2 regions of the Kitasatospora sp. NPDC094016 genome follow, and region 2 is predicted to be linked to the other one. Evidence: predicted binding sites of a transcription regulator. Region 2 holds the regulator's gene; the other holds the start of a gene.
The links. The regulator HrcA, encoded in region 2, represses chaperone genes, less so after heat shock. The targets are predictions, from matches to a motif close to TTNGCACTCNGNNNNNCNGAGTGCNAA.

Region 1 (3,408 bases), on a different contig from region 2:
GGCGACGCGGCCGGCCACGGCCTCGGTGTCACCGGCACCGTCGACGACGGTGGTCTCGTCCTTGGTGATGGTCACGCGGCGGGCGGTGCCCAGCACGTCCACGCCGACCTGGTCGAGCTTGAGGCCGACCTCCTCGGAGATGACCGTGCCGCCGGTCAGGGTGGCCAGGTCGCCGAGGATCGCCTTGCGGCGGTCGCCGAAGCCCGGGGCCTTGACGGCGACCGCGTTGAAGGTGCCGCGGATCTTGTTCACCACGAGGGTGGACAGCGCCTCGCCGTCGACGTCCTCGGCGATGATCAGCAGCGGCCGGGAGGCACCGCCCTGGAGGATCTTCTCCAGCAGCGGCAGCAGCTCCTGGATGGAGGAGATCTTGCCCTGGTTGATCAGGATGTACGGGTCCTCCAGGACCGCCTCCTGCCGCTCCGCGTCGGTGACGAAGTACGGCGACAGGTAGCCCTTGTCGAACTGCATGCCCTCGGTGAAGTCCAGCTCCACGCCGAAGGTGTTCGACTCCTCGACGGTGATGACACCGTCCTTGCCGACCTTGTCGATCGCCTCGGCGATCAGCTCGCCGACCTGGGTGTCCTGGGCGGAGAGGGACGCGACGGCGGCGACGTCGTCCTTGCCCTCGATCTCGCGGGCCACCGAGAGCAGGTGCTCGGAGACGGCGGCGACGGCCTTGTCGATGCCCTTCTTCAGGGCGGCCGGGCCGGCACCGGCGGCGACGTTGCGCAGACCCTCGTTGACCAGGGCCTGGGCCAGCACGGTGGCGGTGGTGGTGCCGTCACCCGCGACGTCGTTGGTCTTGGTGGCGACCTCCTTGACGAGCTGCGCGCCAAGGTTCTCGTACGGGTCGTCCAGCTCGACCTCACGGGCGATGGTGACACCGTCGTTGGTGATGGTCGGGGCGCCGAACTTCTTGTCGATGACGACGTTGCGGCCCTTGGGGCCGATGGTCACCTTGACGGTGTCGGCCAGCTTGTTGACACCGCGCTCCAGCGAGCGGCGGGCGTCCTCGTTGAACTGCAGGATCTTCGCCATGTTCCCTATTCCCTCGGGGCTTCGGCCGGCCCACCGGCCGCCGGACTACGTGAACCAACAACCACGCCCCGGGCCCCTGTCACTTGGGACACGGATCCGGGGCGGGTCGGAACGACTTACTTCTCGATGATGGCGAGAACGTCGCGAGCGGAGAGAACCAGGTACTCCTCGCCCTGGTACTTCACCTCGGTGCCGCCGTACTTCGAGTACAGGACGATGTCACCGACGGCGACGTCGAGCGGCAGACGCTGGCCGTCCTCGAAGCGGCCCGGGCCGACGGCCAGGACGACGCCCTCCTGGGGCTTCTCCTTGGCGGTGTCCGGGATAACCAGGCCGGAGGCCGTGGTGGTCTCGGCGTCGAGCGGCTGGACCACGATGCGGTCCTCAAGCGGCTTGATGGCAACCTTGCTGCTGGTGGTCACGTCCGAGCTCCCCTTCGGAGATTACGGGGTTTCTAACGGGTAGGAGCGAACCTGCGTGCCTGCCGTCGCGGGGGTCAGGCACACGTCTTCGCGTTAGCACTCCCCCAGTGGGGAGTGCCAAGGACGACCATAGGCCGGTGTTAGCACTCAGTCAACCAGAGTGCCAACGGCGCGCCCGGGCATCCCGAACCGCGGGCGCGGAGCCGTACTCCTGTGCGACCACCCGCCCCCGGGCGGGCTCCCGCCGCGGACCGCGACCCCGCCCGCCGCGTCGGCCGTCGGAGCCGGTGGGGCCGCCAACCCGCCAGAATGGCCCCGTGGACACCGAGAACCTCCAGCCCCTGCTGACCCCCGAGGGCCAGGCCCTGCTCGCCGAACTGCGCGAGTTCACGCCCGAGGAGGAACTGGCGCTGGCCACCAGGCTGCGGCGGGAGCACCCGGCCGAGCTGGTGTCGGCGGTCTTCGGGCAGGCCCGGCTGCGGCAGCGGGCGCGGGCGAAGTTCGGGGCGGACGCCGACCTGATGTACTTCACGCCCAACGGCGTCGAGCAGTCCACCCGGCGCAGCGTGGCCGAGTGGCGGGCACGCCGCTTCGCCGAGCTGGGCGTCCGCCGGCTGGCCGACCTGTGCTGCGGCATCGGCGGGGACGTGCTGGCGCTGGCCAGGGCCGGGATCGAGGTGCTGGCCGTCGACAAGGACCCGGCGGCCTGCGCCGCCACCGCCGCCAACGCGGCCGCGCTGGGCCTGTCCGACCTGGTCCGGGTGCGCTGCGCGGACGTCGCCGAGGTGGACGTCACCGGCTACGACGCGGTGTTCACCGACCCGGCGCGGCGGACGGCGCGCGGCCGGGTGTTCGACCCGGAGGCGTACGCCCCGCCGCTCTCCTGGGCGATCGAGGCCGGCCGCCGGACCCCGATCGGCGCGCTGAAGGTCGCCCCGGGAATCCCGCACGAGGCCGTCCCGGCCGACGCCGAGGCGGAGTGGGTCTCCGACCACGGCGACGTGAAGGAGGCGGTGCTCTGGTTCGGCACCGGGGCCGCCCGCCCGCACCGCGCCACCCTGCTGCCGCAGGCCGCCAGCCTCACCGGCGGCGACCTGCCCGACCCGCCGGCCGGCCCGGTCGGGCGCTACCTGTACGAGCCGGACGGCGCGGTGATCCGGGCCCACCTGGTGGCCGAGGTGGCCGAGCAGGTGGGCGGCCGGCTGATCGACCCGAAGATCGCCTACCTGACCTCGGACCAGCTGGTCGCCACCCCGTACGCACACGCCTTCGAGCTCACCGACGTGCTGCCGTTCCACATCAAGCGGCTGAAGGCGCTGCTGCGCGAGCGCGGGGTCGGCACGGTGGTGATCAAGAAGCGCGGGATGGCGATCACCCCGGAGGAACTGCGCCGCCAGCTCAAGCCCTCCGGGCCGAACGCCGTCACGGTGATCCTCAGCCGCACCGACAACGGGCCGCTGATGATGCTCGGCCGGCCCGCCTGAGGCGGCTGCGGGGCGGGCGCCCGGACTACGAGGCGGGCGCCTGGATGTAGTCCTCCAGCCGGGCCACCGAGAAGCCCTGCTCCTGGATCCGGGCCAGCAGGTCGCCGAACATCTGGGTCATCGTGGCGCCCTTGAGCTCCTTCGGGCCGCGGAAGTGCGCCAGGATGATGTCTCCGGACTTCAGCTTCTTGTCCGCCGCCTGGTACTGCATGTCGTGGATCTGCATCGACTCGCGCCAGAGCACCATCGCGCGCGGGCCGCACTGCTGGACCGAGTTGTTCAGCGTCGGGGTGTTGGCGCCGTCCCCGAACGGCGGGCGGAACAGCAGCGGGGCGGTGCCGTACTGCTGGGTGAGCGCGGACTGCGCGTCGCAGATCTCGGACTTCTGCTTCTCCGCCGGGATCTTGCTCATCACCGGGTGGTCCACGGTGTGGTTCTGGATGTGGTTGCCGAGCGCCTGG
Region 2 (3,408 bases):
CGCAGGTGCGTGATGCCGCGGCCGTGCAGCGGGATCGACTGGCCGGACTGGGTGCCGGGCCGGATGTCGACCTCCTCCAGCCCGTCCAGGGTCTGCAGCGGCACCTGGGTGCCGAGGGACGCGGCCGTCATCGGGATGGTGACGGTGCAGTGCAGGTCGTCCCCGCGCCGCTGGAAGACGGTGTGGGTGGTCTCGGCGATCTCGACGTACAGGTCGCCGGCCGGGCCGCCGCCGGGGCCGACCTCGCCCTCGCCGGCCAGCTGGATCCGGGTGCCGTTGTCGACACCGGCCGGGATCTTGACGGTCAGGGTGCGCCGGGCGCGGACCCGGCCGTCGCCGGCGCACTCCGGGCACGGGGTCGGCACGACGGTGCCGAAGCCCTGGCACTGCGGGCAGGGCCGGGAGGTCATGACCTGGCCCAGGAACGACCGGGTGACCTGGGAGACCTCGCCCCTGCCGCGACACATGTCGCAGGTCTGCGCGGAGGTGCCGGGGGCCGCGCCCTCGCCGCTGCACGTGGTGCAGGTGACGGCGGTGTCGACCTGGAGTTCCTTGGTGGTGCCGAAGGCGGCCTCCTCCAGGGTGATCTCCAGCCGGATCATGGCGTCCTGGCCGCGCCGGGTGCGCGAGCGCGGGCCGCGCTGGCCGGCCGCGGCGCCGAAGAAGGCGTCCATGATGTCGGAGAAGCCGAATCCGGCCGCGCCCGCGCCGAAGCCGCCCGCGCCCCCGCCGCCCGGCGAGAGCGGGTCACCGCCGAGGTCGTAGACCTGGCGCTTCTGCGGGTCGGAGAGCACCTCGTAAGCGGCGTTGATCTCCTTGAACCGCTCCTGCGTCTTCGGGTCCGGGTTGACGTCCGGGTGCAGTTCGCGTGCCAGGCGCCGGAAGGCCTTCTTGATCTCGTCCTGCCCCGCATCCCGTCGGACGCCGAGTACCGCGTAGTAGTCCGTGGCCACCAAATGCTCCGCTTGTTCCGCCTGTAGTAGTGCTGCGACTGGACACCGCCGTCAGAGGTTCCGACGGCGGCCTGTGCTACGACTCGGCCAGGATCTGGCCCACGTACCGCGCCACCGCACGCACCGCCCCCATTGTGCCCGGATAGTCCATCCGGGTCGGACCGATCACACCCAGTTTGGCCACGCTCTCGTCGCCCGAACCGTAACCGACCGACACCACCGAGGTGGAATTCAGCCCCTCGTAGGCGATCTCCCGCCCGATCCGGACCGTCATCGCGGCGTCCGCCGTCTCACCCAGGAGGCGGAGCAGGACGACCTGCTCCTCCAGGGCTTCCAGCACCGGCTGGATGGTCAGGGGGAAGTCGTGCCCGAAGCGGGTCAGGTTGGCCGTGCCGGCCAGCATGATCCGCTCCTCGTTCTGCTCGGCGAGCGCTTCGAACAGCGTCGCCAGGACCGTGCTGACGGTCGGGCGGTCCGGCGGCTCGAAACCCGCCGGGAGCTCCTCCAGGAACCCCGGCACGTCCGGCAGCCGCTGGCCGACGGCCCGCGCGTTGATCCGGGCCCGCAGGTCCGCCAGGACCGTCTCGCCGACCGGGCCCGGGCAGTCGACCATCCGCTGCTCGACCCGGCCGGTGTTGGTGATCAGGACCAGCATCACCTTGGTCGGGGCCAGCGCCACCAGCTCGATGTGCCGGACGGTGGACCGCGACAGCGAGGGGTACTGCACCACCGCGACCTGCCGGGTGAGCTGGGCGAGCAGCCGCACCGTCCGCATGACCACGTCGTCCAGGTCGACGGCGCCGTCCAGGAAGTGCCGGATCGCCCGGCGCTCGGGGGCGCTCATCGGCTTGACCTCGGCGAGCTTGTCGACGAACAGGCGGTACCCCTTGTCGGTGGGGATGCGCCCGGCGCTGGTGTGCGGCTGGTGGATGTAGCCCTCCTCCTCCAGCGCCGCCATGTCGTTGCGCACGGTCGCCGGGGAGACTCCGAGGTTGTGCCGCTCCACCAGGGCCTTGGAGCCGACCGGCTCCTCGGTGCCCACGTAGTCCTGGACGATCGCGCGGAGCACGGCGAGCTTGCGGTCGTCCAGCTGGCGAACCTCACCGGCCATGGGGCACACACCTCCGTCTTCGCACGTTGTCCGTTCGTGTCACGCATGCTGCTGCCCGCTCCGGGAGGATCCCGGCTCCGGCACCCGCTTTGGCACTCTGAACCTGTGAGTGCCAAAACCGTACCTGCCAGTGTAAGGCCCGGGCCCAACGGCAGGAACGGCCCGGCCGGAGTGATCCTGCCCGCAGTTCCCGGCGCGGGGGTGGTGCCGCGGGGCCGTCCGGGTGGCAGCATCGAAGACGACGGCGAATGGAGGAGCAAGCGATGTCGAGCTCGGGCCAGCACACCCGTTTCGCGCCCGACCGCGGCCTGACCGGCCGCATGGTCGTGACCATGTTCGTGATCGGGCTGCTGTACGTCGGTTTCACCGGTCTGCTGATCGTGCTGCTGCGCGGCGCCTGGCCACTGATCGTCCTGATCTCCGGCGGGCTGTTCGTGGCCCAGTTCTGGTTCAGCGACAAGATCACCGAACGGGCGATGGGCGCCCACCAGGTGACCCCTGAGCAGTACCCGCAACTGCACGGCACCATCGACCGGCTCTGCGCGCTGGCCGACATGCCCAAACCCCGGGTGGCGGTCGCCGACAACGACATGCCGAACGCCTTCGCCACCGGCCGCAACCCGCAGAACGCCGTGGTGTGCGTCACCACCGGCCTGCTGCGCCGACTGGAACCCGAGGAACTGGAGGGCGTCCTCGCCCACGAGCTGTCCCACGTCGCCCACCGGGACGTCGCGGTGATGACCATCGCCGGCTTCCTCGGCGTCCTCGCCGGGGCCATGACCCGGATCGCCATGTACGGCGGGTTCATGGGCGGCAACCGCAACAACAACGACCAGAACGCGGCCATCGTCGCCCTGGTCATCCCGCTGGTGTCGATGCTCGTCTACGCCATCAGCTTCCTGCTCACCCGGCTCCTGTCCCGCTACCGGGAACTCGCCGCCGACCGCGCCGCCGCCCAGCTCACCGGCCGGCCCAGCGCCCTCGCCTCCGCGCTCACCAAGGTCACCGGCCAGATCGCCGCCATCCCCAGCAAGGACCTGCGCCAGGCGCAGCCCTACAACGCCTTCTACTTCGCCCCCGCGCTGAGCGCCCGGGAGACCGCCTCGCAGCTGTTCTCCACCCACCCGACGCTGGAGAAGCGGCTCGCGGAGCTGGCGAAGATCTCCGAGCAGCTCGGCCGCTGAGGCCCCGGCCCCAGCCGCCCTCCTGCGGCCCTCCCGACTCCTCCCGACTCCCTCCTCCGAAAGGACCGCCGTGGGAATCCTGGACACCCTGTTCGGGCGCACCAAGCCCGTCAAGCCCGACCTCGACCAGCTGTTCGGCGTCCCGTCCGCCGCCCTCACC

Region 1: the regulator HrcA is predicted to act here: its motif matches at 1,604-1,630, upstream of groES (co-chaperone GroES).

Annotation. Positions count from the first base shown of each region.
Region 1 covers NZ_JBEOUK010000004.1:137,559-140,966, reverse strand. Annotated here, with positions in the region: gene groL (chaperonin GroEL) at 1-1,041, opposite strand, end outside; gene groES (co-chaperone GroES) at 1,158-1,463, opposite strand; gene ABT015_RS05885 (THUMP-like domain-containing protein) at 1,781-2,947, shown strand; gene ABT015_RS05880 (polysaccharide deacetylase family protein) at 2,973-3,408, opposite strand, start outside.
Region 2 covers NZ_JBEOUK010000007.1:167,698-171,105, forward strand. Annotated here, with positions in the region: gene dnaJ (molecular chaperone DnaJ) at 1-953, opposite strand, end outside; gene hrcA (heat-inducible transcriptional repressor HrcA) at 1,030-2,064, opposite strand; gene htpX (zinc metalloprotease HtpX) at 2,328-3,248, shown strand; gene pspAB (PspA-associated protein PspAB) at 3,319-3,408, shown strand, end outside.